4 regions of the Thalassospira sp. MCCC 1A02898 genome follow, and region 1 is predicted to be linked to each of the others. Evidence: predicted binding sites of a transcription regulator. Region 1 holds the regulator's gene; each other region holds the start of a gene.
What was found. The regulator PhoB, encoded in region 1, activates phosphate uptake and scavenging genes when phosphate is short. The targets are predictions, from matches to a motif close to TNTCATAAAACTGTCA.
Positions count from the first base shown of each region.

Region 2: a site for PhoB is predicted at 3,247-3,262, ahead of AUQ41_RS05600 (RNA degradosome polyphosphate kinase). Genes of this name have one in related genera too.
Region 3: a site for PhoB is predicted at 3,566-3,581, ahead of AUQ41_RS13545 (inorganic phosphate transporter). Genes of this name have one in related genera too.
Region 4: a site for PhoB is predicted at 3,992-4,007, ahead of phnC (phosphonate ABC transporter ATP-binding protein). Genes of this name have one in related genera too.

Region 1 is NZ_LPXK01000011.1:47,909-54,088, forward strand. Features, by position in the region: gene pstC (phosphate ABC transporter permease subunit PstC) at 1-248, shown strand, start outside; gene pstA (phosphate ABC transporter permease PstA) at 241-1,590, shown strand; gene pstB (phosphate ABC transporter ATP-binding protein PstB) at 1,592-2,395, shown strand; gene phoU (phosphate signaling complex protein PhoU) at 2,418-3,140, shown strand; gene phoB (phosphate regulon transcriptional regulator PhoB) at 3,158-3,856, shown strand; gene AUQ41_RS11245 (cation:proton antiporter) at 3,937-5,685, opposite strand; gene AUQ41_RS11250 (hypothetical protein) at 5,739-5,927, shown strand; gene AUQ41_RS11255 (calcium/sodium antiporter) at 5,952-6,180, shown strand, end outside.
Region 2 is NZ_LPXK01000008.1:23,684-29,863, forward strand. Features, by position in the region: gene ppx (exopolyphosphatase) at 1-961, opposite strand, end outside; gene AUQ41_RS05600 (RNA degradosome polyphosphate kinase) at 988-3,135, opposite strand; gene AUQ41_RS05605 (histidine phosphatase family protein) at 3,598-4,146, shown strand; gene aspS (aspartate--tRNA ligase) at 4,403-6,180, shown strand, end outside.
Region 3 is NZ_LPXK01000011.1:564,863-571,042, reverse strand. Features, by position in the region: gene tgt (tRNA guanosine(34) transglycosylase Tgt) at 1-7, opposite strand, end outside; gene queA (tRNA preQ1(34) S-adenosylmethionine ribosyltransferase-isomerase QueA) at 14-1,066, opposite strand; gene AUQ41_RS13550 (VUT family protein) at 1,190-1,735, opposite strand; gene AUQ41_RS13545 (inorganic phosphate transporter) at 1,967-3,493, opposite strand; gene AUQ41_RS13540 (AsmA family protein) at 3,664-6,180, opposite strand, start outside.
Region 4 is NZ_LPXK01000012.1:363,797-369,976, reverse strand. Features, by position in the region: gene AUQ41_RS16140 (universal stress protein) at 1-221, shown strand, start outside; gene AUQ41_RS16135 (BCCT family transporter) at 286-1,956, shown strand; gene AUQ41_RS16130 (META domain-containing protein) at 2,091-2,549, opposite strand; gene AUQ41_RS16125 (Ldh family oxidoreductase) at 2,783-3,778, shown strand; gene phnC (phosphonate ABC transporter ATP-binding protein) at 4,083-4,928, shown strand; gene phnD (phosphonate ABC transporter substrate-binding protein) at 4,999-6,015, shown strand; gene phnE (phosphonate ABC transporter, permease protein PhnE) at 6,084-6,180, shown strand, end outside.

The DNA of each region.
Region 1 (6,180 bases):
GGGCGATTGGTGAAACCATGATTGTTGTGATGGCCGCTGGTCTTGCCGCGAACATGACGGTGAACCCGCTTCAGGCGGTGACGACTGTTACCGTGCAGATCGTGACGCTTCTGGTCGGCGACCAGGAGTTCGACAGTGCAAAAACCCTCTCGGCCTTCGCGTTGGGGCTGGTTCTTTTCCTTGTCACCTTGGGGCTGAACGTATTTGCCCTTAAGGTTGTTCAGAAGTATCGCGAGAAATATGACTGATATGGCATCTCTTATGGAAGACAGAGCTGCGGCCAAAGTGATCTCTGACAATCTGCGCAAGCCGGTTGACTGGGATAGTCCGAAAATCACCCGTAACATCAAGAAACGTTACGCGGCCGAACGCCGCTTTAAAAGCTATGGTCTGGTTGCGATCTGTTTGGCGCTGCTGGCGCTTTGCACGCTGGCACTCTCGATCGGCTCTAAAGGCTACAGCGCCTTTTACCAGACCTATGTCCAGCTCGAAGTGACCTTTGATCCGGCTGTGATCGATCCGGAACGGACCGGCGATCCCGACGTGATCGGGCGCGCGAACTTTGATGGTCTGATCAAACAGGCGCTGCGTGATCGGTTCCCGGATGTGACCTCGCGCAGTGACAAACGTGATCTCTATGGCATCGTTTCAGGCGGCGCATCTTATGATCTGCGCGAACGGGTTCTCGAAAATCCGAGCCTGATTGGCCAAACGCGCACCATCTGGCTGATTTCCGGTGATGATTTCGACATGCTCAACAAGGGCTATATCGATCCCACCGTTGATGAAGGCGACCGTCGCCTCAATGACAAGGAAGTTGCTTGGTATAACGAACTGGTTGCTGACGGTGCGGTGGAAAAACAGTTCCACACCCGCTTCTTTACCAGTGGCGATTCCCGCGAACCGGAACTTGCCGGTATCTGGGGCGCGGCTGTTGGCTCGTTCTATACCCTGCTTGTGACTTTGGCATTGTCCTTCCCGATTGGTGTTCTGGCGGCGATCTATCTCGAAGAATTCGCCCCGAAAAACCGCTTCACCCAGATTGTTGAAGTCAACATCAACAACCTGGCCGCAGTCCCGTCCATCGTGTTTGGTCTGCTGGGGCTTGAGGTCTATCTCAATGTCATGCACTTGCCGCGCTCGGCCCCGGTTGTCGGTGGTTTGACGCTGGCGCTGATGACTTTGCCGACGATCATCATCGCATCGCGTGCGGCGATCAAGGCGGTGCCGCCATCGATCCGTCAGGCCGCCCTTGGCCTTGGTGCATCCCCGGTTCAGACCGTCACCCACCATGTCTTGCCGCTTGCCATGCCGGGCATTCTGACCGGCACGATCATTGGTATGGCACAGGCGCTTGGTGAAACTGCACCGCTTCTGATGATCGGGATGGTTGCCTTTATTGTTGATATCCCGGGCGGGGCTCTTGACCCGGCAACGGTTCTGCCGGTCCAGATCTATCTGTGGGCAGACAGCCCGGAACGTGCCTTTGTCGAGAAAACCTCGGCAGCGATTATGGTGTTGCTGGCCTTCCTTGTCCTGATGAATGGACTGGCTGTGTATCTGCGCAAAAAATTTGAACGGAAGTGGTAAAATGGCTGCTGTATCCCAGAGCGCAATGACGGCGGAGCCGTCGGTCGAAAAACCGAAAATGACCGCGCGCAAGCTCGATCTTTTCTATAGCGACAATCAGGCCCTCTATGAGGTCAACCTTGATATCCCCGAACAGCAGGTAACCGCACTGATTGGCCCGTCGGGCTGTGGTAAATCCACCTTCCTGCGCTGCCTGAACCGGATGAATGACACCATTGACGGTGTGACGATCAAAGGTGACGTTACCCTGGATGGTCGCGACATCTATGACAAGCGGATCGACGTGGTTCAGCTGCGCGCGCGCATCGGCATGGTGTTCCAGAAACCGAACCCGTTCCCGAAAACCATCTATGACAACGTGGCCTATGGCCCGCGTATTCATGGTCTGGTCAATTCGCGCGATGAACTTGATGAAATCGTCATGACCTCGCTCGAACGTGCCGGTCTTCTGAAAGAAGTCAAAGATCGTCTGCAATCGCCGGCAACCGGTCTTTCCGGTGGTCAGCAGCAGCGCCTTTGCATTGCACGCGCGGTTGCCGTCAGCCCGGAAGTCATCCTGATGGATGAGCCGTGCTCGGCCCTTGATCCGATTGCGACCGCCAAGGTCGAGGAACTGATAGACGAGTTGCGTTCGAACTACACGATCGTGATCGTGACCCACTCCATGCAGCAGGCCGCCCGTGTGTCGCAGCGCACCGCGTTCTTCCACCTTGGAAAGCTGGTTGAAGTCGGTGAAACCGATCAGATCTTTACCAACCCGAAGGACGAACGCACCAAGGGTTACATTACCGGCCGCTTCGGTTAAGCGACGCCAGGAGTACGCATAAATGGCTGATGAACATACCCATATCGTAAGTTCGTTCGACGAGGAACTGACCCGTCTGAACAACATCATTTCGCAAATGGGCGGGCTTGCCGAAAGCCAGCTTATTTCCTCGATCAGATCCATCGTCAAACGCGATTCCGAACTGGCCGAGAAAGTCATCCTGTCCGATCAGCGCATTGACGTGCTCGAACAGGAAGTCCAGGACTTTGCCGTCCGTCTTCTGGCCCTGCGTCAGCCGATGGCAGATGACCTGCGTCAGGTGGTGACGGCCCTTAAGCTATCAAACGATCTTGAACGCATTGGTGATCTTGCCAAAAACATCGCCAAACGCGCGCAGGTGCTGAACCAGATCCCGCCGATCCGCCCGGTTCAGGCGATCCCGAACATGGCCAAGCTGGCCCAGGAAATCATCAAGGATGTCCTGGATGCCTATATCGAAAGCGACGCCGAAAAGGCCCATCGGGTCTGGGAACGCGATCAGGAAGTCGACGATATGTACAATTCGCTGTTCCGCGAATTGCTGACCTACATGATGGAAGATCCGCGCAACATTACCGCATCGACCCATCTGTTGTTCATTGCCAAGAACATCGAACGTATCGGTGATCACGCAACCAATATCGCCGAAACGATCTATTACCGGATCAAGGGCGAAGACCTGCCGGGGATTGACCGGCCAAAAAACGACGCAGCGAACTTCGCTGTTGTCGAACCGAATGACTGACACGGGAGCATAGGAAGATGGACCCAACGGTTCTTATCGTCGAGGACGAGGCAGCAATCGTAACCATGTTGCGCTACAACCTCGAACGCGAGGGGATGCAGGTTGTCGAAGCCGGTGACGGTGACGAAGCGTTGAAAATTCTGGCTGAAACCCATGTCGATCTGGTTTTGCTCGACTGGATGCTGCCGGTGATGTCGGGGATCGAGGTCTGCCGTCAGATCCGCCGCAAGCCTGAAAGCCGCGATTTGCCGGTGATCATGGTGACTGCGCGCGGCGAAGAGGGCGACCGGATCCGCGGTCTTGATACCGGGGCTGATGACTATGTCACCAAGCCGTTTGCCATTGGCGAGCTTCTGGCCCGTATCCGCGCACTTTTGCGCCGGTCCGGTCCGGCGCAACCACAAGGGCAGTTGATCTATTCCGACATCGAAATGGATCTCGCCGCCCACCGGGTCAGCCGCAATGGAAAATCGATCCATCTTGGCCCGACCGAGTTCCGTCTGCTGCGCTATTTCCTCGAACATCCGGGGCGGGTTTTCTCGCGCGAACAGCTGCTTAACGCGGTTTGGGGCCCGAACATCTATGTCGAAACCCGGACAGTTGACGTTCATATCCGTCGCCTGCGCAAGGCGCTCAATGACGTCAAGGGGACGCGCGATATCATCCGCACCGTCCGTGCCGCGGGCTACGCGCTGGACTCTGAAACCGCTGCCTAAGCCGGTTTAGAGCCTGATCCGATTAAAAAACCCCCGCAGCGATTTGCCGCGGGGGTTTTTGTTTTCACCGCGTAACGGCTTTACGATTTTTCTTTCGCCGGTTTGTCCGAACTCTCCGACCCTGACGGCTTGCGCTGCGGGCGCGGCGCCAGTTCGTTCATCAAAAGCATGTCCGCACGGCGGAATTTGGCGATTTCGGCATCAATATCTTCCTGCGGCACGTCGCACGCCGCCAAAACGTGATCAGATAACCGCAACCCGGTTTCCAGAACCTCCGGGATGGCCGCATCCGCCCCGTGGCGCGACAGCGGCCCGATATGGGTGATGTCTTGCGCGCGGGCAAAGATCTTCAGATGCGGGTAATGCTGGCGCAAAAGGGCGACCGTCTTCTCGGTCGCATGCGGGTTCCCCATGGCAACAACCGCAATTTTTGCCTCATCGGTGTGTGCGGCCCGGAAAGTTTCCGGTCTGGACCCGTCGGCAAAGTAAACCGGAAGGCCTTCTGCCCGACCGCGCGAAACCTGCTGTGCGTCACTATCCAGCACAATGAACGGAATGTTGCGCGTCTTGAGCAACCGGGCCAGAACCCGGCCAACGCGGCCGCTTCCGATCACCAGAACATGCTGGTGAATGCCCTCGGACTCCTCTGCAATCTTGCCAAGCTGGTCTTCTTCCTTGGGATGAAGCTTTTCCTCGATCTTGTGACCCAGGCTGATCAGGGTCGGGGTCAGCGCCATCGAAATCGCCACCACCGGGATCAGCATGGCGGCCATTTCAAGCGGCACCGCGCCATTTTGCGCGGCCAGGGCAAACATCACAAAGGCAAATTCGCCGCCGGCGGCCAAACTCATCGCCACCCGTATGGCAAGGCCGGTTTCAAACCGGATCGCACGCGCCAGAACGAACAAAACCGCCGTCTTGATCACCAGCAACAGCACCAGCCACATCAGAATGGTGCCAAATTCGTTATAAACAACGTCGGCATCAACCGACATGCCCACCGACATAAAGAACAGCGACAGGAACACGCCGCGGAACGGCGAAATGTCGGCTTCGATCTGATGGCGGAACTCGGTTTCGGCCAGCATCACCCCGGCGATAAACGCGCCCAGCGCCATCGAAAGCCCGGAAACCTCGGTCAAGGTGCTGGCGGCCAGCACAACAAACAGCGTGCCGATGGCAAACAGTTCCGGGTTCTTAAGCGACGCGATATAGCGAAACAGGCGCGGCAACACATACCGCCCGACGAGTAACAACAACGCAACCGACCCGAAACCAAGCAGGATGCTCATCCACGGGCTGGTTTCCGTGCCAGCATCACCTGCTGCCTGCACCATGATCAGGAACGGACCAACCGCCACGTCCTGCAATAACAAAATGGCAAGGGCCGCACGGCCAAACCGGGTATTGAGCTGCTTGTCATCGGAAAGCTGTTTGAGGATGATCGCAGTCGATGAAAGCGCAAGCGCCCCTGCAATCACCAAAGCCGTCGGCAGCGGGAATTCCATGACAACCAGAAGCCCCAGAAGGGCTGCCATCGATACCAGAATTTGCAAAACGCCCAGACCGGCAAACCGCCCGCCAATGACGCGCAAACGATCACGCGAAAGCTCCAGCCCGATCATGAACAGCAGGAAAACCACGCCCAGTTCGGCAACCGTGGAAATGTCTTCGCGTTCGGAAATCAGGCCAAAGCCGAATGGCCCGATAAAGAACCCGCCAATCAGAAAGCCGATGATCGAATTCGCACGCAGCTTGTGCGCAATCGGCACCGCAATGATCGCGGCAGTCAGAATAAGAAACAGCTCAAACAGGACGCTGTGATGCATGGCGAAATTCGTTCCGGAAGGCGGTCAAATAATCAAAGGGTATCAGGACCTAAATGCCTGAAAATAACGAGATTACAACGATAACGAAAATAACCCTGCCAGTCGTGGGTAAATTTGCGGCATTGGCGAAATTCACCGCCCAATCGCACTATAAAGTGCTGTGTGGATTGTCACCGCCTGATGACTTGCCATTCGCGCTGCCAAATGCCATCTTCCGCGGGCCCGACAACGGGCCGGTTTAATCGCTTTTGAAACGAGCAGATATTTTGGAACAGCTTATCCCCTATCTTCAGATCATCGCGGGCCTTGTATTGCTGACAGCAGGTGGTGAATTCATCGTAAGGGGGGCGGTTGGTCTTGCACTTTTGCTGGGCGTTTCCAAGGTGATCGTCGGTCTGACGATTGTCGCCGCCGGGACGTCGGCACCGGAATTTGTCGTCTCGCTCAATGCATCGCTGAAGGGCACGGCCGACATCGCCATGGGCAACGTTGTTG
Region 2 (6,180 bases), on a different contig from region 1:
CTTCGGCAAAGCTGAAGCAGGCTTCAAGCACCGGGTCGCGTTGACGCAGATCTTCGGGCAGGACTTCATACATCCAGCCTTCGCGCAAGCCATGGCCGGAAAAGACAACTTCCTTTGGCTTCATGCGGGTCATCAGCATGTTCATGACAAGAGACGCATGCGGCAGGCTGTCGATACGACGTTTGGACACACCGCCGATCTTTTCAAGCGACACCCGGCTTTGCTGGGAAATGATGTGGGTCAGTTCGGCCATTTCCGATTGCGGCATGGCAAGATTATGCACCACCGAAATCGGATAGTTTTCCTGGGCAATGAACAGCTTGGCAATTGATCGCCAGGAACCGCCGACGGCATAAAGCTGTTGGCCTTTACCCTCTGCCAGCCAATCGACCGTATCAAGGTGCTGATTGATTTCAGCCGTCAGACGGGCCCGGTCAGAGCCAAACACCGTATGCAGGCGCATCGCACCCAAAGGCAGGCTGACACGTTTTTTGATCTCGCCCTGATCCAGTAAAACCAGTTCGAGCGATCCGCCGCCGATATCGCCCATGATGCCCGATGCCATCGGATCACCTGATATGATGCCAAGGGCCGACAGGCGGGCTTCTTCAAGGCCGTCAATCACCTTGACCGTCAGGCCGGTTTCCGATGCCACGCGATCACAGAATTCCTTGCCGTCGCTGGCAGCCCGCACAGCAGCGGTGGCCAGCACATCGACATGGGTGACCTTCATCGCACGCAACAGTTTCGCAAAGCGGTGCATGGCGACCACGGCGAGCTCCACCCCCTCGGGGTTGAGGCGACCGGTGTTTTCCGGGTCACGGCCAAGGCCGCACATGACCTTTTCATTGAAGATCGGCATCGGTGCGCGGGTCATGCCATCAAAAATGACAAGCCGCACAGAGTTGGAGCCAACATCTATGATCGCGATGCGGTTGGAAGCCCGTTGGTCAGTCAGCATAAGATGTTGGCACCTGTTGGTCGTCTTTAGTCGTCAAGCTGTAGCACGGGAACATTCGGGTCGGCTTGATCCAGCGCACTTCCGCGGCCCGAAAGTGACGGGTTGGTCATGAAATATTTGTGCGACGAGAATGCATTTTCACCTGCCTCGCAGCGTTCATAGGAGCCGTCCGGCTGCAGATGCCATGCCTGTGCAGTGTCTTTCAGGTTGGCAATCATGATCTGTTCAACAATCTGTTGCTGACAGGTCGGATTTTCAACCGGAACCAGGGTTTCAACACGGCGGTTCAGGTTACGCGGCATCCAGTCGGCGGACGAAATAAACGCCTTGGCCTTACGCGACGGAAGCTTTGCGCCGTTGGCAAAGACCACAATGCGCGAATGTTCAAGGAACCGACCGACAATCGATTTGACGCGGATGTTTTCCGAAAGGCCCGGAACCCCCGGACGCAGACAGCAAATACCCCGCACGATCAATTCGATATGAACGCCAACCTGACTTGCGCGATAAAGCGCATCAATCACCACCGGATCGACCAGACTGTTCATCTTGGCCCAGATGCCAGATGGCTTGCCGGCCTTGCAGTTCTCGATCTCCTGATCAATGTGGGTCAGCAGCGTCGGGCGCAGGGTATGCGGCGCAATTGCGATTTTTTCAAGCGAGCGCGGGGTGGCATAACCGGTCATGAAGTTAAAGATGCTGGCCGCATCACGCCCCAATGCCGGATCGCACGAGAAGAACGAGATGTCGGTATAGAATTTGGCGGTGATCGGGTGATAGTTGCCGGTCCCGAAGTGGGTATAGGTCTTAAGGCCATGGGTTTCACGGCGGACCACCAGCGACACCTTGGCGTGCGTTTTCCAATCCAGGAAGCCATAAACCACCTGACAGCCCGCACGTTCAAGGTCAGCCGCCCAGCGCAGGTTGGCTTCTTCGTCAAAGCGGGCCTTGAGTTCGACCATCGCCGTAACCGATTTACCGGCTTCCGCGGCGGCAATCAGGGCCTTGACGATCGGGCTGTTTTCCGAGGTGCGATACAGCGTCTGTTTGATGGTGACCACATCGGGATCACGGGCAGCCTGAAGCAGGAACTGCACCACCACGTCGAAATCTTCGAACGGGTGATGAACCACCAGATCCTTTTTGCTGATCGCGGCAAAGCAATCGCCGCCAAAGTCACGTACCCGTTCCGGATAACGTGCGGCATAGGGCGAGAACAGCAAGTCATGGTGCAGATCGGAATCGATCAGCTGTTTGACATCAACAACGCCGAGCAGGCCATCGACCTTGACGACTTCTTCAAGCGCGACATCAAGTTCATCGATGACGAAATCAAGCAGGTCTTCGGGCATCGCCGCGTTGACCTTAAGACGGATGATGCTGCCGCGACGGCGACGTTTCAGTGCGGTTTTGAAAACGCGGACCAGATCTTCGGCTTCTTCTTCGATCTCAACGTCCGAGTCCCGGATGACGCGGAAGAAACCGTGTTCGATCATATCAAAGCCCGGGAACAGCTTGCCAAGATAGAGCAAGATTGCCTGTTCGACCGGAAGATAACGTTCATTGCGGCCCGGCAGGCGCAGGAAGCGGCCGATCTTTTGCGGTACAGGAATAAGCCCACGCATGTTGTGCCCGTCAGCCGGATCAAACAGCTGCATGACGATGGCAAAGCCAAGGTTGGGAATGAACGGGAAGGGGTGCGACGGATCAATGGCAAGCGGGGTCAGCGTCGGGAAGATTTCGCGGGTGAAATAGCCATCCAGCCATTTGCGGTCGGTCTGGGTCAGGTCGCCCTGATCAATGACCGAGATGCCCTGTTTTTCCATCTCGCTGCTGAGCTGGCGCCAGACGCGTTGCTGATCCTGCATCAACTGGTTGGCATCAAAGGTAATGGCGCGCAGCTGTTCGGACGGGCTCATGCCATCCTGACTGACCTTGGTCATGCCAGCGCGGACCTGCCCGACGAGGCCGGCGACGCGGACCATATAGAATTCATCAAGGTTGCTGGCCGAAATCGACAGGAAACGCAGTCTTTCAAGCAGCGGGTGGCCGGTATTCTGGGCCTCTTCAAGAACGCGATTGTTGAATGCCAGCCACGATAATTCGCGGTTAATGAAGCGGCTTTCCGAATCAATGGTGATCGCGCTTGACTGAACTGCAGCGGCGTGTGTCACGCTATGCCTCCTGCGGATTGAGGGAACGTCCTTGAACTTATGCGACAGTTCCCGGTTGCAAATGGAGTATAGGATAACTGCTTGGGTGGGTGCAATTTTCTTAAATTTATGTGTCAGTTTTTATAATGGCGTCACGGCGTGTGATATGGCATGGAAGAACACCGTTTGATCATCGTTCGCGACGTAGGGCCCAAACTCACTCACATTACCGGCCCGGCAACTGATATGAGAGAAAAAGCTAGGAAATGCCCGCAGAGCGGGGGCGTCCCCGGTCAAGGGATTTGACGCAGAGGCTTTCTCTCATATCAGTTGTCCTTCGGATCACCCGGATTTGCACGGGCTATTTTGTCGCAAAACCTTGAAAGATGTAGATCTTCCTGTGGTTTTGCTTCGCATATCCGCACAAATCCGGGAGACCGGGACGATCATGCGAGTGAGTTTGGGCCCTAGAGAAACGAAGACATGAAAACGCTGTTGTTGCTTCGGCATGCCAAATCAAGCTGGGCGGATCCGGGTCGGGCCGACCATGACCGCGAACTGAACCGTCGTGGTGAAAAGGCTGCACCCTTTATGGGCCGCTATCTGCGTCAGCATGAACTGGTGCCGGACCTGATCTGGTGTTCGACGGCGGCGCGCGCGGTGCAGACGCTTGGCCTTTTGGGGCGGGATTTCGCAACCGATGCCGATGTGATCTATAACGAAGACCTGTATATGGCCAGCGAGCGGGTGTTGCTTGAAAGCCTGCACCACACCCATGAAGACGCCAAGCATGTGATGTTCATCGGCCATAATCCGGGGATCGAGATTTTTGCCCAGTCGCTTTATGGCGGTGGCAATGATGAGGCGCGCGAGATCATGGCGCGCAAATATCCGACCTGCGGGCTTGCGCATTTCGAGTTCGATGTTGATCACTGGGGCGAAATCACACCGGGCAGTGGACGGCTGATCGACTTTATCAAGGTCAAGGATCTTCAGGCGGTCAAGATCAGCGCAGAACCAATCACCCAATGATTTGCTGATCTGCGTTGACTGATGTGCGTTAGCTGGTCTGCATTACTGGCACTTGACGAAGGGCCTGTCTGCGCGTTTTATACCGCTGAAATTTTGAGATACCACGCCCGTCGGGCAGGGGAACATCACACATAAGCGCCATGAATCACTGGTTGGCGGGCATGTTGTGGTGCGTTTTTTGTTTGACAGCGCGGGTCTGGCATGCACCTTTGCGGCCAAATTTGCGGCCCAAAATACAAAGCAACCTGGAATGACAATGCATCCTTTTCGCTCTCATAACTGTAATGCGCTGCGCGCGACTGACGCCGATGCGGAAGTTCGCCTGTCTGGCTGGATTCACCGTAAACGTGACCACGGCAACCTTCTGTTCGTTGACCTGCGCGACCATTACGGCATCACCCAGGTCGTGATCGATATTTCGAGCCCGCTGTTCGAGACGCTTGATAAAGCGCGTGCTGAAAGCGTGATCACGGTCGATGGCAAGGTTGTCAAACGTACGGCCGCAACCATCAACCCCAACTTGCCGACCGGCGAGATCGAAGTTTATGCATCGAACATCGAGGTTCAGTCTTCGGCCGAAGTTCTGCCGATGCCGGTGTTTGGCGATGTCGAGTACGGCGAAGAGGTTCGCCTGCGTCACCGTTATCTCGATCTGCGTCGCGAGAGCGTGCACAAGAACATCGTTCTGCGTTCGCAGGTGATTTCGGCCATGCGTCAGAAAATGACCGCACAGGGCTTCCTTGAAATCCAGACGCCGATCCTGACCGCAAGTTCGCCGGAAGGCGCACGTGACTTCCTGGTGCCGTCGCGTATGCATCCGGGCAAGTTTTATGCCCTGCCGCAAGCACCGCAGCAGTTCAAACAGCTGCTGATGGTTTCGGGCTTTGACAAATATTTCCAGATTGCACCGTGCTTCCGCGATGAAGATGCACGTGCCGACCGTTCGCCGGGTGAGTTTTACCAGCTCGACTTCGAGATGGCCTTTGCCACCCAGGACGACGTGTTCGCCGCGATCGAGCCGGTTCTGCATGACATCTTTGTCGAGTTCGGCGGTGGTCGCGATGTGACCCCGTATCCGTTCCCGCGCATTCCGTTCGATGAATCGATGGCGAAATACGGATCCGACAAGCCGGACCTGCGTAACCCGCTGATCATTTCGGACGTTACCGAGCCGTTCCGCGGGTCGAGCTTTGGCATCTTTGCATCGAACATCGAAAAAGGTTCGGTTGTTCGTGCGATCCCGGCAACCGGTGCCGCATCGCGCCCGCGCAGCTTCTTTGACAAGCTCAACAACTGGGCACGTGATGAAGGTGCGGCTGGTCTTGGTTACATCGTTTACGGTGAAGACGGCGAAGCAAAAGGCCCGATTGCCAAGAACCTTGATGCCGATCGTATCGCACAGATCAAGGAAATCACCGGCGTTGCCAATGGCGATGCGGTATTCTTTGCCTGTGACAAGGAACTGGCCGCTGCCAAGTTCGCCGGTAAGGTCCGTGACAAGGTTTGTGACGAACTGGAATTGCGCGAAGAAGGCATGTTCAAGTTCTGCTGGATTGTTGACTTCCCGATGTATGAGGAAGACGACGACGGCAAGATCGAATTCAGCCACAACCCGTTCTCGATGCCCCAAGGTGGTCTTGAGTCACTTGAAAACATGAACCCGCTTGATATCAAGGCGTGGCAGTATGACATCGTTTGTAACGGTATCGAGCTGTCATCGGGTGCCATTCGTAACCATCGCCCGGACATCATGTACAAGGCGTTCGAAATTGCCGGTTATGGCAAGGACGTTGTCGATGACCGCTTTGGTGGCATGATCAACGCGTTCAAATTCGGCGCCCCGCCGCACGGTGGTTCGGCCCCGGGTGTTGACCGTATCGTCATGTTGCTGGCCGATGAGCCGAACATTCGCGAAGTCATTGCCTTCCCGCTGAACCAGCAGGCACAGGATCTGATGATGAATGCGCCGGCAGAGGTTGATGACAGGCAGCTTAAAGAACTGCACCTGCGTGTGCAGCTGCCGCCGAAAGCGAA
Region 3 (6,180 bases), 520 kb from region 1:
CGGTCATCGGTTTTTATGTCCGTGCATCAATTTTGTTGGCGCATTCAAGCAGGCTGCAATCGCCATAGGAATAAAAACGGTATTCGTTTTCGATGGCGTGGTTATAGGCCGCCTTCATCCGTTCAAACCCGGCAAAGGCCGACACCAGCATAAACAGGGTCGAACGCGGCAGGTGGAAGTTGGTCAGAAGCATATCCACTGCGCGGAATTTATAGCCCGGCGTGATAAAGATGTCGGTCTCTGCCTCGAACGGTTCAACCACCCCGTCTTCGCGGGCCGCACTTTCCAGCAAACGCAGCGACGTGGTCCCCACCGCAACCACACGCCCGCCATTAGCACGGGTTTCATTGATCAGATCGGCGATTTCCTTGCTGATCGATCCCCATTCGGCATGCATTTTGTGATCATCAGTATCATCGACCTTGACCGGCAGGAACGTGCCCGCCCCGACATGAAGCGTAATCGTGCGGCGATTGATCCCGCGCGCATCCAGATTGGCCAGAAGTTCCGGGGTAAAATGCAAACCCGCCGTCGGGGCTGCCACAGCACCATCCTTTTGCGCAAAGATCGTCTGATAATCGGATTTGTCCTGATCATCACCGCCCGCCTCGCGACGGATATAGGGCGGCAGCGGCATCACGCCGTATTTCTCGAGGGCCGCAATCAGGTCTGCACCGGATTTGTTAAAGCGCAGGGTAACTTCGCCGCCGTCCTTCTTGGCAAGGACCTCAGCTTCGAATTCGTCATTGACCTTGAAGATTTCCCCGATGCGCAGCTTCTTGGCCGGCTTCGCAAATGCCACCCAGGTGCCAAGGCCTTCCTGTTTATGCAGGGTAACCTCAACCTTGGCATCGCCACGTTTGCCAAACAGGCGGGCCGGGATCACGCGCGTATCATTGGATATCAGCAGATCACCGGGACGCAAAATATCTGGCAATTCGCGCACGATACGGTCCTGCATTCCTTCGCCTGACAAATCAAGCATACGGGCGGCATCACGCGGGTTGGCCGGATGCTCGGCAATGCGTTCGCGCGGCAATTCAAAATCGAACAGATCGACTTTCATGGATCAGGGAAATTCCGCTCAATTAAAAAACAAATGAAGGGGCGTGTTATGCGCCCCTTCAGAAGAAATCACAAGGCCACGGACGGCATATCTGATAAGCCCAGGCCTTGCATCAAACCGATATCAGCCGCGGGCCGGTTCCGCATCGTTGCGCGGTGTAATCACCGTCATCAAAAGACGGAACGGAGCCAGACAGGTCAGCGCCATGATCATCTTGGCTGCGAAATCACCCATCGCCCACGTATCCCACGGAAGACCCGTACCGGCAAACGCGATCGAGAAGAACAAGGCGGTATCAACCGCCGACCCGATGCCGGAAGACACCAGCGGTGCTTTCCACCAGCTTGCCCGGCGCAGTTTGTCAAACACGGTCACATCAAGCATCTGGGCAATCAGAAAAGCTGAACCCGATGCGATGGCAATACGCGTATCCGCAACGATCAGCGACAGAATAACCGCCAGCGCAAAACCGGCCAGCACAACAACCCGTGCCGCCGCCGCACCGCGGGCACGGTTGGTCAGGTCGGTAACAAGGAAAGCGACCGGATAGGTAAAGGCACCATAGGTCAGCCAGTCCGCCAGAACGCCGGGCAGCGGGTATTCGACCAGAATGTTCGATGCGACAACGGTCACCGCCATGGCGAGGACACCGAAAATGATCGCTTTCATCTGTTAGCCCTTCTCATCAAATGAACCCACGCATAACAAATCTCGCGGCCCACCATACTGGGCGACGATCACGAACGGATTCTGTGTAACTTTGGTGCGGCTGTTTACGCGCAGACCAAGGCCCGGTCAAGGAAAAACGGCGATCAGGAAAACCTGATCGCCGCTGCAGATCGCTGCAAGTCGCCCCGGGGAAAATGGGGCGCCGCGCCGCGAAACCATATTCGTTTTAAGTTACAGCATGATGCCGCGAATGGTGAAGAATAACAGGGCGCCGAGGAAGGCACCGGCCGGAACCGTCACCACCCAGGCGGTTGCAATCGTCACCGCATAACGACGACGCACCAGAAGGCGCTTGCGCATTTTCTTCTCGGCCTTTTCGGCTTCACTCGGATCAATCTGACGAAGCGCTTCGATATGTTCGTCGCCCTGTTCGTTTTCCGGACGATCCACCAACATAGGCGATGCGACCTTACGACGGCGATGCGACAGGCTTTCACGCAGGAAGCCAACCCCGAACACAGCACCAACCGCAATGTGGGTCGAACTCACCGGAAGACCCAGTGCAGATGCGAAAATCACCGTAAGGGCCGCCGACAATGCCACGGTATAGGCACGGATCGGATCAAGCTTGGTGATCTTTGAGCCAACCGTCTTGATCAGTTTCGGACCAAACAGGATCAGACCGGCAGAAATACCAAGCGCGCCAATGACCATCACCCAGATCGGGATCGGGGCCGAGGTCACAATCTGACCGCTATCAACACCGGAAACAATGGCGGCCAGTGGACCAATCGCGTTGGCAACATCGTTCGAGCCATGCGCAAAGGACAGCAAGGCTGCTGAGACGACAAGCGGGATGCGAAACAGCGATGCGATTTCCTTGCGACGGCCGGTCATGCTGGCCGAGGCACGGAAGACGGCCTTGCGGACCGGGATCACGGTCAGGAAGAACGCGGCAACACCAATGGCGATCACAACCGGTGTTTCGGCCTTCCAGATTTTCTTCACACCCTTCATCATCAGATACATCGTGAAGGCCGAGACCATGACACCGACCAAGATCGGAACCCACTTGCGCGCAGCAGTCACGCGGTCTTCGGTGTAAAGAATGCGGAATTTGATAAAGGCCAGGAACCCGGCAGCAATCAAACCACCCAGAACAGGCGAGATCACCCAACTTGCGGCGATTGTGCCCATGGTCGGCCAGTTCACCGCCCCAATGCCAACGGCGGCCATACCAGCCCCCATGACACCACCAACAATCGAATGCGTGGTTGAGACCGGCGCGCCAAACCAGGTGGCTAGGTTCAGCCAAAGGGCCGCAGCCAGAAGGGCTGCCATCATCGCCCAGACAAAGGTTTGGGCATCGGGCATTTGGGTCGGATCAATAATGCCGTTCTTGATCGTGCCGACAACATCGCCACCGGCAATGATCGCACCGGCGGCCTCGAATATGGCCGCAATCAAAAGGGCGCCAACCATGGTCAGCGCCTTGGAACCCACCGCCGGACCAACATTGTTGGCAACGTCGTTGGCCCCGATATTCAGCGCCATATAGCCACCGATAACGGCGGCGGCGATCAGGAAGCCACTTTGCGGCAGTCCGCCCATGTGAAAGGCGACAAACGCACTACAGGCAAGCAGGAAGACAAGTGCCAGACCAAGCTTCGCACTGATCGATGCTGTTTCACCCAGCCCCGCATCCATGCGTTTTTGCCACTTGAGATCCTTATCCAGAGCAGTTTTCTTTACCGACATAATCAACCGTTACCATCAAAGGGAATCGACGGGCGGATCATGTCGAAGCCGGACCTCTTTGTTAAGGTTTTTTTGCTGTTTTATGACGACCTTCGGATAAGTCTTTGAGGATAAAGAAAAACGGCCCCAAAAAACGGGGCCGTTTTCCAACATTTTCAAGGGATTTGATATCAGCGACCGAACTGGTTCAAAAGCCCCTTAAGCAGGCCTTTGGCCGCATCTTCGGCAGAGCCGCCACCAGAACCACCGGTTCCCGATGAATCGTTGCTTGATCCGCTGCCACCCAGTGCCTTGTCGATCAGGTTGTCGAGAACCCGAACGGCAACCTTGTCCATGCGTCCGGTGATGACCGGGTCATCGATCTTGCCTTTGGCATAGACGCTGAACGGCGGCAATTCTTCGATCTTTTCAGAGAAATCGAAATCAGCCTGCGTATCCATCACCCAGCGCGGCAAATCAAGGGTCGCATCCGCATCCGCTGTACCGACCCGCGACAGTGCTTCGACACGTGTGGTTTTGGCAATGCCGTTGGTGATGGTCATGTCCGCTTCAAGTGATTGCATTAGATCGTTGTTGCCAACACCTTCAACCACCATGGCCTGCGGACCCTGACGAAGCAGTGCTTCGATATTCAGGCGCGGATCCGGCGACCGTTTATCGGCATTACTGAACCGCACATTGTTCAGAACCAGATTGGCCGTACCGTTCAGGGCCGATACCAGACGGCGCGATGTATTGCCCTGCGCATTGGCATCAAATGTCAGTCCCAGTCCGCCAAGGATGGTGTCACTTGCCACCCGGATTGGCACGAGGCTTTCGATCCGCGCACTGTCCAAACGACCGGCAAGGGCCAGTTTGGGCACATCGGTGTTGCGCGCATCAAAGGTGCCGTTAATCGCAAGGTCCCCCTGCCCCAGAAGCCCGGTAAAGCTCGGAATGCTGAGAAGCCCGTTAACCAACGTTGCCTTCAGGTCCGGATTGATCAGGCTATAGGTATCGAAATCGAGCTGATCCAGGGCAACCGCAATATCAGCATCAATCGAACGAAGGGCCGAAACATCAATCACGGTGTCATCCCACGGCGTGCCGTCGCGGGCATCAACGCGGGTAACCATCGTGGCTTTCGGCAGATTGAATGCCGCCTTGCGCGGGCCGCTGCCCATACCAGGCATAAGGCTTGCGCGCTTTTCTGCTGGCAGGAACGGATCCACCACAAGCTTGCCACCCGATAGTGCGACAGAAAGCTTGGGCTGTGCCTGTGAACCATCAAAGCGCACTGTGCCCGACGTTTCAAATGCGCCGAGGATAAGCTTCAGCCCATCGAGCGCGACATTCTGCGCATTGCCCTTCACCGTGCCGGAAACTGCCAATCGGCCAAGATTGCCCGATGGCGTGTAGGTTGGTGCCAAAAGCTCCAGCGCACGGTTTAGGCTGGATGCCTGAACGGCAAGTTTGCCATCAATGCCCGGATTACTGCCAAGCATCTCTGAAACAATACCATCAAGCGCAACCTGCAACAGCGGGTTGGACACATCAAGCGCAACCGTCGGTCCGGTGATCGGACCATTCAGATCCAGATTTGCCTGAACACTCTTGTAACTGCTTGCCGGTGCCGGAAGGGTAATACCCGTCAGCTTTGCCAGCGGCTCCAGCGTTTTGGCCGTGATACGCACGGACAGGTTATCGAATGCCGGCACATCAGCCGAACCGTTGAATGCGCCCTTTGCACTGGCGGCAAGGCCTGCTGCATCGGCAACCGCAAAATTGGTCAGGGTAATATTCGGACCATTGAGGCTGCCATCAATTGAAATGCCACGTACCGACACGCCAGAAGAGATGATCTCATCAGCGGCCAGTCGGTAATTGGCGGCCATACCTTCAAGGGGTGCCAGCGCATCCTTGATGATCTTGACCATATCCTGCTTGGCAGAAGACGCATTGCCCGCATCCGATGAAGATGATGCAGCACCGGTCGATGTATTGCCGCCCGCCTCAGAAGTCGTAGAGACGGAAACGTCCGCATCCGGCGCAGCTGCGACATATTGATCCAGATTGATCCGGTCGAGCTTCAGACCAATGCCCAAGGCAGGCAGGCCCGATCCGCCGAGATTGGCAACAACAGCCCCGCGAATGGCGGTGTCATCGACACGAAGATCAAGATCGGAAATATTGAGTTGTTCGGATGTACCCTTGATCCCGCCGGTCAAGGAGAACCGGCGAAGACGATCAGCACGAATGCCGTCGACATCAACACCCAACCAACGCATGACCGCACGAATGTTTTCGGATGCCACTTCATAGCTAAGTGCTGCACTCAAGTCCGGCGTATTACCCGAAATGCTGCCAAAGACAGATACATCTGTCCCGCCGGGAAGACCGGCAGAAACTTCGTTCAGCGTGATCTTGCTATTGGCGATTGCCGCATTGATCCGCGCATTATGGACCGGCGTCTGGTTATAGATCAGGGTTTCGACTTCAAAATCGATCGACGCCTTCAGATCCGCCGGGATCGCCGGTGCATTGGCAGCACCGTTTTTCTTGACCGAGCTTTGCGACGGGATCGATTGTGCGCCACCTGCCGCGTCGCTTGATGCTTCCGGCGCGCTGTTGGCGTCACTGGACGCAGGCGATGCGCCTGTATTGCCCATATCGGCCAGAACAAGGATGCTATCAAGATCAAGCTGATT
Region 4 (6,180 bases), on a different contig from region 1:
ATCTGGCGTCCAAGCATGGTGTAAGCACCAAAGCGGTCGCGCATATTTCGCATGATCCGGCAGTGGATCTCAGCAAGGAACTTGTCGCCAAGGCCGACGAGCTTGGTGCCGACGTCATCGTTATGGCATCGCATGTGCCCGGTATTGCCGACCATATTTTTGCATCGCATGGCGGATATGTGGCGTCTCACTCGGATCTTTCTGTATTCCTCGTGCGTTAGAGGATGCGGACGAACCTTTACGGCTAGGGGTAGCTGTATATTCATTTAACCTAGGGAGTTTCAAATGGGGTCTGAAGCTGACACGGGCATTGAAAGCCCGGACGGTGCAGCGAACCCGATTGATACAGAATATGAAATCGGGCAAGACAATATCCAAGCAGAGATCGGGCCATTTGGACTGGATGTCCATAACCCGGTCTTTCTGATTTCGGGTCTTGCGATTGTTGCATTCGTCTTTCTCACCCTGGCCTTTCAGGAAAGTGTCGGGCCGATGTTTAACGACCTGCGTGGTTGGCTGACATCGTCGCTTGACTGGTTCTTCCTGTCTGCTGCCAACGTATTTGTCGTGTTGTGTCTGTTTCTGATTGTCTCGCCGCTTGGCCGTGTGCGCCTTGGCGGTGCAGATGCAACACCGGATTATTCCTATGCGGGATGGTTTGCCATGCTGTTTGCTGCCGGCATGGGCATCGGTCTTATGTTCTATGGTGTGTCAGAACCGATTTCGCACTTCACATCCTCGATGGGTGGAATTGCTGTCGGTGAAGATGGTCTTCGTACCGACTGGGCGCCGCTTGGTGCGGCCGCCGGTGATGCCGATGCTGCATTTGATCTTGGCATGGCTGCGACCATCTTCCACTGGGGTCTTCATCCATGGGCGATCTATGCCACTGTCGCACTGGCACTGGCACTGTTTTCCTTTAACAAGGGCCTGCCGCTGACCATTCGTTCGATCTTCTATCCGATCTTTGGCGAACGTGTTTGGGGCTGGACCGGTCACCTGATTGATATTCTGGCGGTGTTCGCGACCCTGTTTGGTCTTGCGACCTCGCTTGGTTTCGGTGCGGAACAGGCCAATGCCGGGCTTGATTACCTGTTTGGCATTTCGGTTTCCGATACATCGAAGGTTTTCCTGATTGTCGGGATTACCGGTGTTGCACTTATTTCGGTGCTGGCGGGGCTTGATGCCGGGGTGAAGCGTCTGTCGGAAATCAACATGATCCTTGCGGCACTTCTGTTGCTGTTTGTGGTTCTGGTTGGTCCGACGATGGAAATCATCACCGGCTTCTTCTCGAGCCTGCTGTCATATGCGCAATATCTTCCGGCACTTTCAAACCCGGTCGGTCGTGAAGACGCCAACTTCAGCCAGGGCTGGACGTCCTTCTATTGGGCGTGGTGGATTTCCTGGTCACCGTTTGTTGGCATGTTCATTGCACGTGTTTCACGTGGTCGTACCGTGCGTGAATTCATCACCTGCGTTTTGATTATTCCGTCGCTGGTGTGTGTTCTTTGGATGACGGCCTTTGGCGGCACCGCGGTGCATATGGTAACCGAAGGCGTTACGGCGATTGCCGAAGCAGGTCTGCCGATCAAACTGTTCACCATGCTTGATCAGCTGCCGCTGCAAGCCATCACGTCCTTCATCGGGATCGTTCTGGTGATCGTGTTCTTCGTGACCTCGTCTGACTCTGGCTCGCTTGTGATTGATACCATCACCGCAGGCGGCAAGGTCGATGCACCGGTCCCGCAGCGCGTCTTCTGGTGCACCTTCGAAGGTCTGGTTGCAATTGCATTGCTGCTGGGTGGTGGCCTTGGATCATTGCAGGCGATGGCGGTTTCGACCGGCTTCCCGTTTGCGATTGTCCTTCTGATGGCCTGTTATTCGATCATCCAGGGTCTGCGGACCGAACCCAAGGCCGTCGGTGCCAATTCCGAGGCGACGGTTAGCAAGGACTAGAATATCGACATATGCGTATCTCGCCGTTTGGCGGTTATGATACCCGGTCAAAGAAAAGGGGCGCCAACTGGTGCCCCTTTTTCATTTCGCGCAAGCATGGTGCGTCTGGCGGTATGTTGACGATGCCGATGTGCTTATTGTTCGGCGGGTGTCAGCTCGATAACCATGTCGCCGTCATTGTCCTTGAGAACAAGACGCCTATCAACAACATCCCAGCTACTCACCAAGACGAATGCGCCGCTAAAGGCATTTTCGATCTGCATGGCGTTGTCGGCGATGCACATCTTTCGTGTCATGGCGAGCTGCGCGACACCGAGTGACGATCCCGACTGTTCGTAACTGCCGGAATACTGATTGCAACCTGCATTGCCCGACACCATGCCATCGCTGGAAAATGTCGCGGTCGCCATGACAGGCGGTGTTGGCGAAAGGGTGCTGTTGCCATCAATGACCTGCACCAGTTGCCATTCCTGATCGGTTACACTCGCCCAGTCTGTTGTCACGTTGCCTGTGGACTCGGTGCTGCAGGCGGCAAGTGATGCCAATGCCACCAATGCCAAAGGCAAGACGATCCTGTGTTTAACCTGACGCATATCTGAATTCCTGTAATGCTTGCGCGGCCCCCGCGCGAACCTGTTATTCGCAAATTCTGGTGATGGTATCATATTTTCAAAGTCGTTTGCGCCAAAGGCGCTTCTGGTCGCACCCAAAACGGCTTTGCGCGCAGGGATGGCTTGTGGCTATGTTACGGATCCTGCAGGCGCATGATCCTTGCGCCCATTTCCCGGTTCCAAAGCCCCACTTTGAAAATCAAGGTTACCTGACGATGAAGATTTCCGTGAAAGATGCCCACGCACTTGTGTGCGAAACTTTGATGCGTTGCAATGTGCGGGCAGACAATGCGGCCTCGGTCGCAACGGCACTTGTGACGGCCGAGGCATCCGGGCAAGGTGGACACGGTTTTCGTCGCGTGCCGGCCTATAGCGCGCAGGCAAAGGTCGGCAAGGTTGATGGCATGACCAGCCCGATCTTTGAAAAGCCGACACCTGGCGTTTTGCGCATTGATGCGCAGCATGGATTTGCCTATCCGGCACTGGATCTGATGATGGATCACTTGCCAGACATGGCCCGCACACAGGGTATTGCGATTGCCGCAATCCACAGATCGCATCATGCAGGGGTGATGGGGCTTACGGTCGAACGTCTGGCGGAAAAGGGATTGGCAGCGATGATGTTTGCCAATGCCCCGGCGGCGATGGCCGCATGGGGTGGTCGGCGTCCGATGTTTGGCACAAACCCGATTGCCTTTGGTGTTCCGGTTGGCGATGCCGGTGATCCGATCATCATCGACCTTGCGCTTTCGAAGGTCGCGCGCGGCAAGATCATGGCCGCCAAGCAAAAGGGTGTCGCCATTCCAGATGACTGGGCGCTTGATGTGGATGGCAATCCGACCACCGATGCCGTCAAAGCCATTGATGGCACGATGATCCCGGCCGGTGGGGTCAAGGGGGCGGCACTTGCGATGATGGTGGAACTTCTTGCAGCTGGTCTTACCGGTGCACAGTTCGGTCACCAGTCTTCGTCACTTTTTGATGACAAAGGCGCACCACCTGCGCTTGGACAACTGATCATTGCCATTGATCCCAAGGCAACCGGCGGTGTCGGTGTAATGGATCACCTTGCCTATATTGCCAACGAGATTGCCGCAGAAGAAGGCGTTCGTCTGCCGGGGCGTCGCGGCAAGCAGGCGCGCGCACTTGCCGAAGCGGAGGGGCTTGAGATCGAAGACGATGTCATGGAGACCATCAGTCAAATTAAATAAAGTTCGCGATCGGTGTGTCTGTATCGGTGTCAAAATCGTTGATGCAGAATGTTTGACTGTTCTGTAGTTTTAAAATTGGATATTCATCAGACAAGTGCGTGCTGAAAATTTTGAAAATGTTACAGAAATAAGGTCGGAATTACCGGTGAATACTTCGATTAATTCTTGATGTATAGACAAGTTTAATTGTTGTCGGGGCGATATGCTCTGCGTAATCATCGAACTGTAACATCAGTGTCACCGTAGAGTCGCGGTTTGTGCGTAGCTTCTTCATCCAGCGAAACACATTCAGGCGACTCTTTTGATGCTGGTTGTAGATATCTCTGGACTGAACAAAAGCTTTACCCGTGACAAGCGTGCGCTTAGCGGCGTCAAACTGCAGGTGCGGGAAGGCGAGATGGTGGCGCTGATTGGAGCATCGGGTTCGGGTAAATCCACACTGATCCGTCATATTGCCGGTTTGTTGCGCGGTGATCGCGATGGCGGCAAGATCGTCGTGTTTGGCGAAACCATTCAGGAAAATGGCAAGATTTCACGCGGTGCCCGCAAGGTGCGCTCCGAGATTGGTGTTGTTTTCCAGCAATTCAATCTGGTTAGCCGCCTTTCGGTTCTGACCAACGTCCTGATGGGGCTTTTGGGCCGTGTTCCGGCATGGCGCGGCTCGCTTGGTCTGTTTACCAAAACCGAAAAGATGCGCGCCATGAGCGCACTTCATCGTGTTGGCATTGATGCTCATGCGTCGAAAAAGGCGCGTAACCTTTCGGGTGGTCAGCAACAGCGCGCGGCGATTGCGCGCACCATTACCCAGGGCGCCCGACTTATTCTTGCCGACGAGCCGATTGCATCGCTTGATCCGGCGTCGTCCCGCAAGGTGATGAACACGCTTGATCGCGTAAACCGCGAAGACAACGTCACCGTCATCGTATCGCTTCATCAGGTTGATTACGCAAAAGACTACTGCAAACGCACCATCGCCATGCGCGATGGTGAAGTCGTTTTTGACGGACCGTCAAGCGAACTGACGCCGCAATTCCTTCAGGAACTTTACGGCGAACATTCTTCCGAACTTTTTGCCGATGGTGCGGCAAAGGCCGCAGAGCCCGTTACACGGCCCATCGCAGAAAAGGACCTGGCTGTCGCAACAAGCTAGCCGGGCCAGTTGTCATGACTGCCTTACCTTCTCGAAACATGTCGAAATCTATTCTGACAGGGGACTTCTTATGAACGTTAAGACAATCGCATCCGCAGCATTTGCGGCCACGATGCTGGCATCCGTCGTTGCCAAGGCCGATGTTGAATTCAAGCCGCTCGAACAGGATCCGGAAACCATCGTTTTCGGTATCATTTCGACCGAATCTACTTCCAACCTCAAAGCTCAGTGGCAGCCGCTGATCGATGACATGGAAGAAGCACTTGGCAAAGACGTCGAGGCATTCTTTGCACCGGATTATGCCGGCATCATCGAAGGCATGCGCTTTGGCAAGGTTCACGTTGGCTGGTTTGGTAACAAGTCGGCAATGGAAGCCGTTGACCGCGCCGGTGGCGAAGTCTTCGTTCAGACGTCGAAATCTGATGGTTCGAACGGTTACTATTCCCACATCATCACGCAGGCTGACAACGACAAGGTCAAAACCCTTGAAGACATGCTGAAATGTGATGGTTCGCTGAACTTCGGTATCGGTGATCCGAACTCGACCTCGGGCTTCCTGGTTCCGTCCTATTATGTTTTCGCGAAAAACGGCGTTGACCCGAAGGAATGCTTCAAGACCGTTCGTAACGCCAACCACGAAACCAATCTGATGGCGACTGCCAACAAGCAGGTTGATGTTGCTGCCAACAACTCCGAGCAACTTGGCCGTACCAAAATGAACAAGCCGGAAATCACCGACAAGGTCAAAGTCATCTGGACCTCGCCGCTGATCCCGTCTGACCCGATGGTTTACCGTAAAGACCTGTCGCGCGAACTGAAATCCGAAATCAAGGCATTCTTCCTTGGTTACGGTCGTTTCGGTGATGTTGAAAGCGCCAAGGAAGTCCTTGCCAACAACTCCGATGGCATGGGTCTTTTCATGGAAAGCTCGAACGCGCAGCTTTACCCGATCCGTCAGCTGGCCCTGTTCAAGGACAAGCTGAAAATCCAGAACACCGAAGAACTTTCTGCTGAAGAAAAAGCAGAACGCGTTGCCGAGATCGACAAGAAACTTGCTGAACTCGACATCCTGGTTGCCTACCAGTAACCGACTTTTCGACAGGGAGTGCATCGAAGGTGCGCTCCCTGTTTGCTTTTAATTCCGGGATTTGAACGATGAACAGCAGCATTTCTTCGACATCATCTGTCGCAACGGAGCTTCCACCGCGTGACCTTAAACGGTCGGCATCAAGCTTCCTGCTTTGGGCGATCA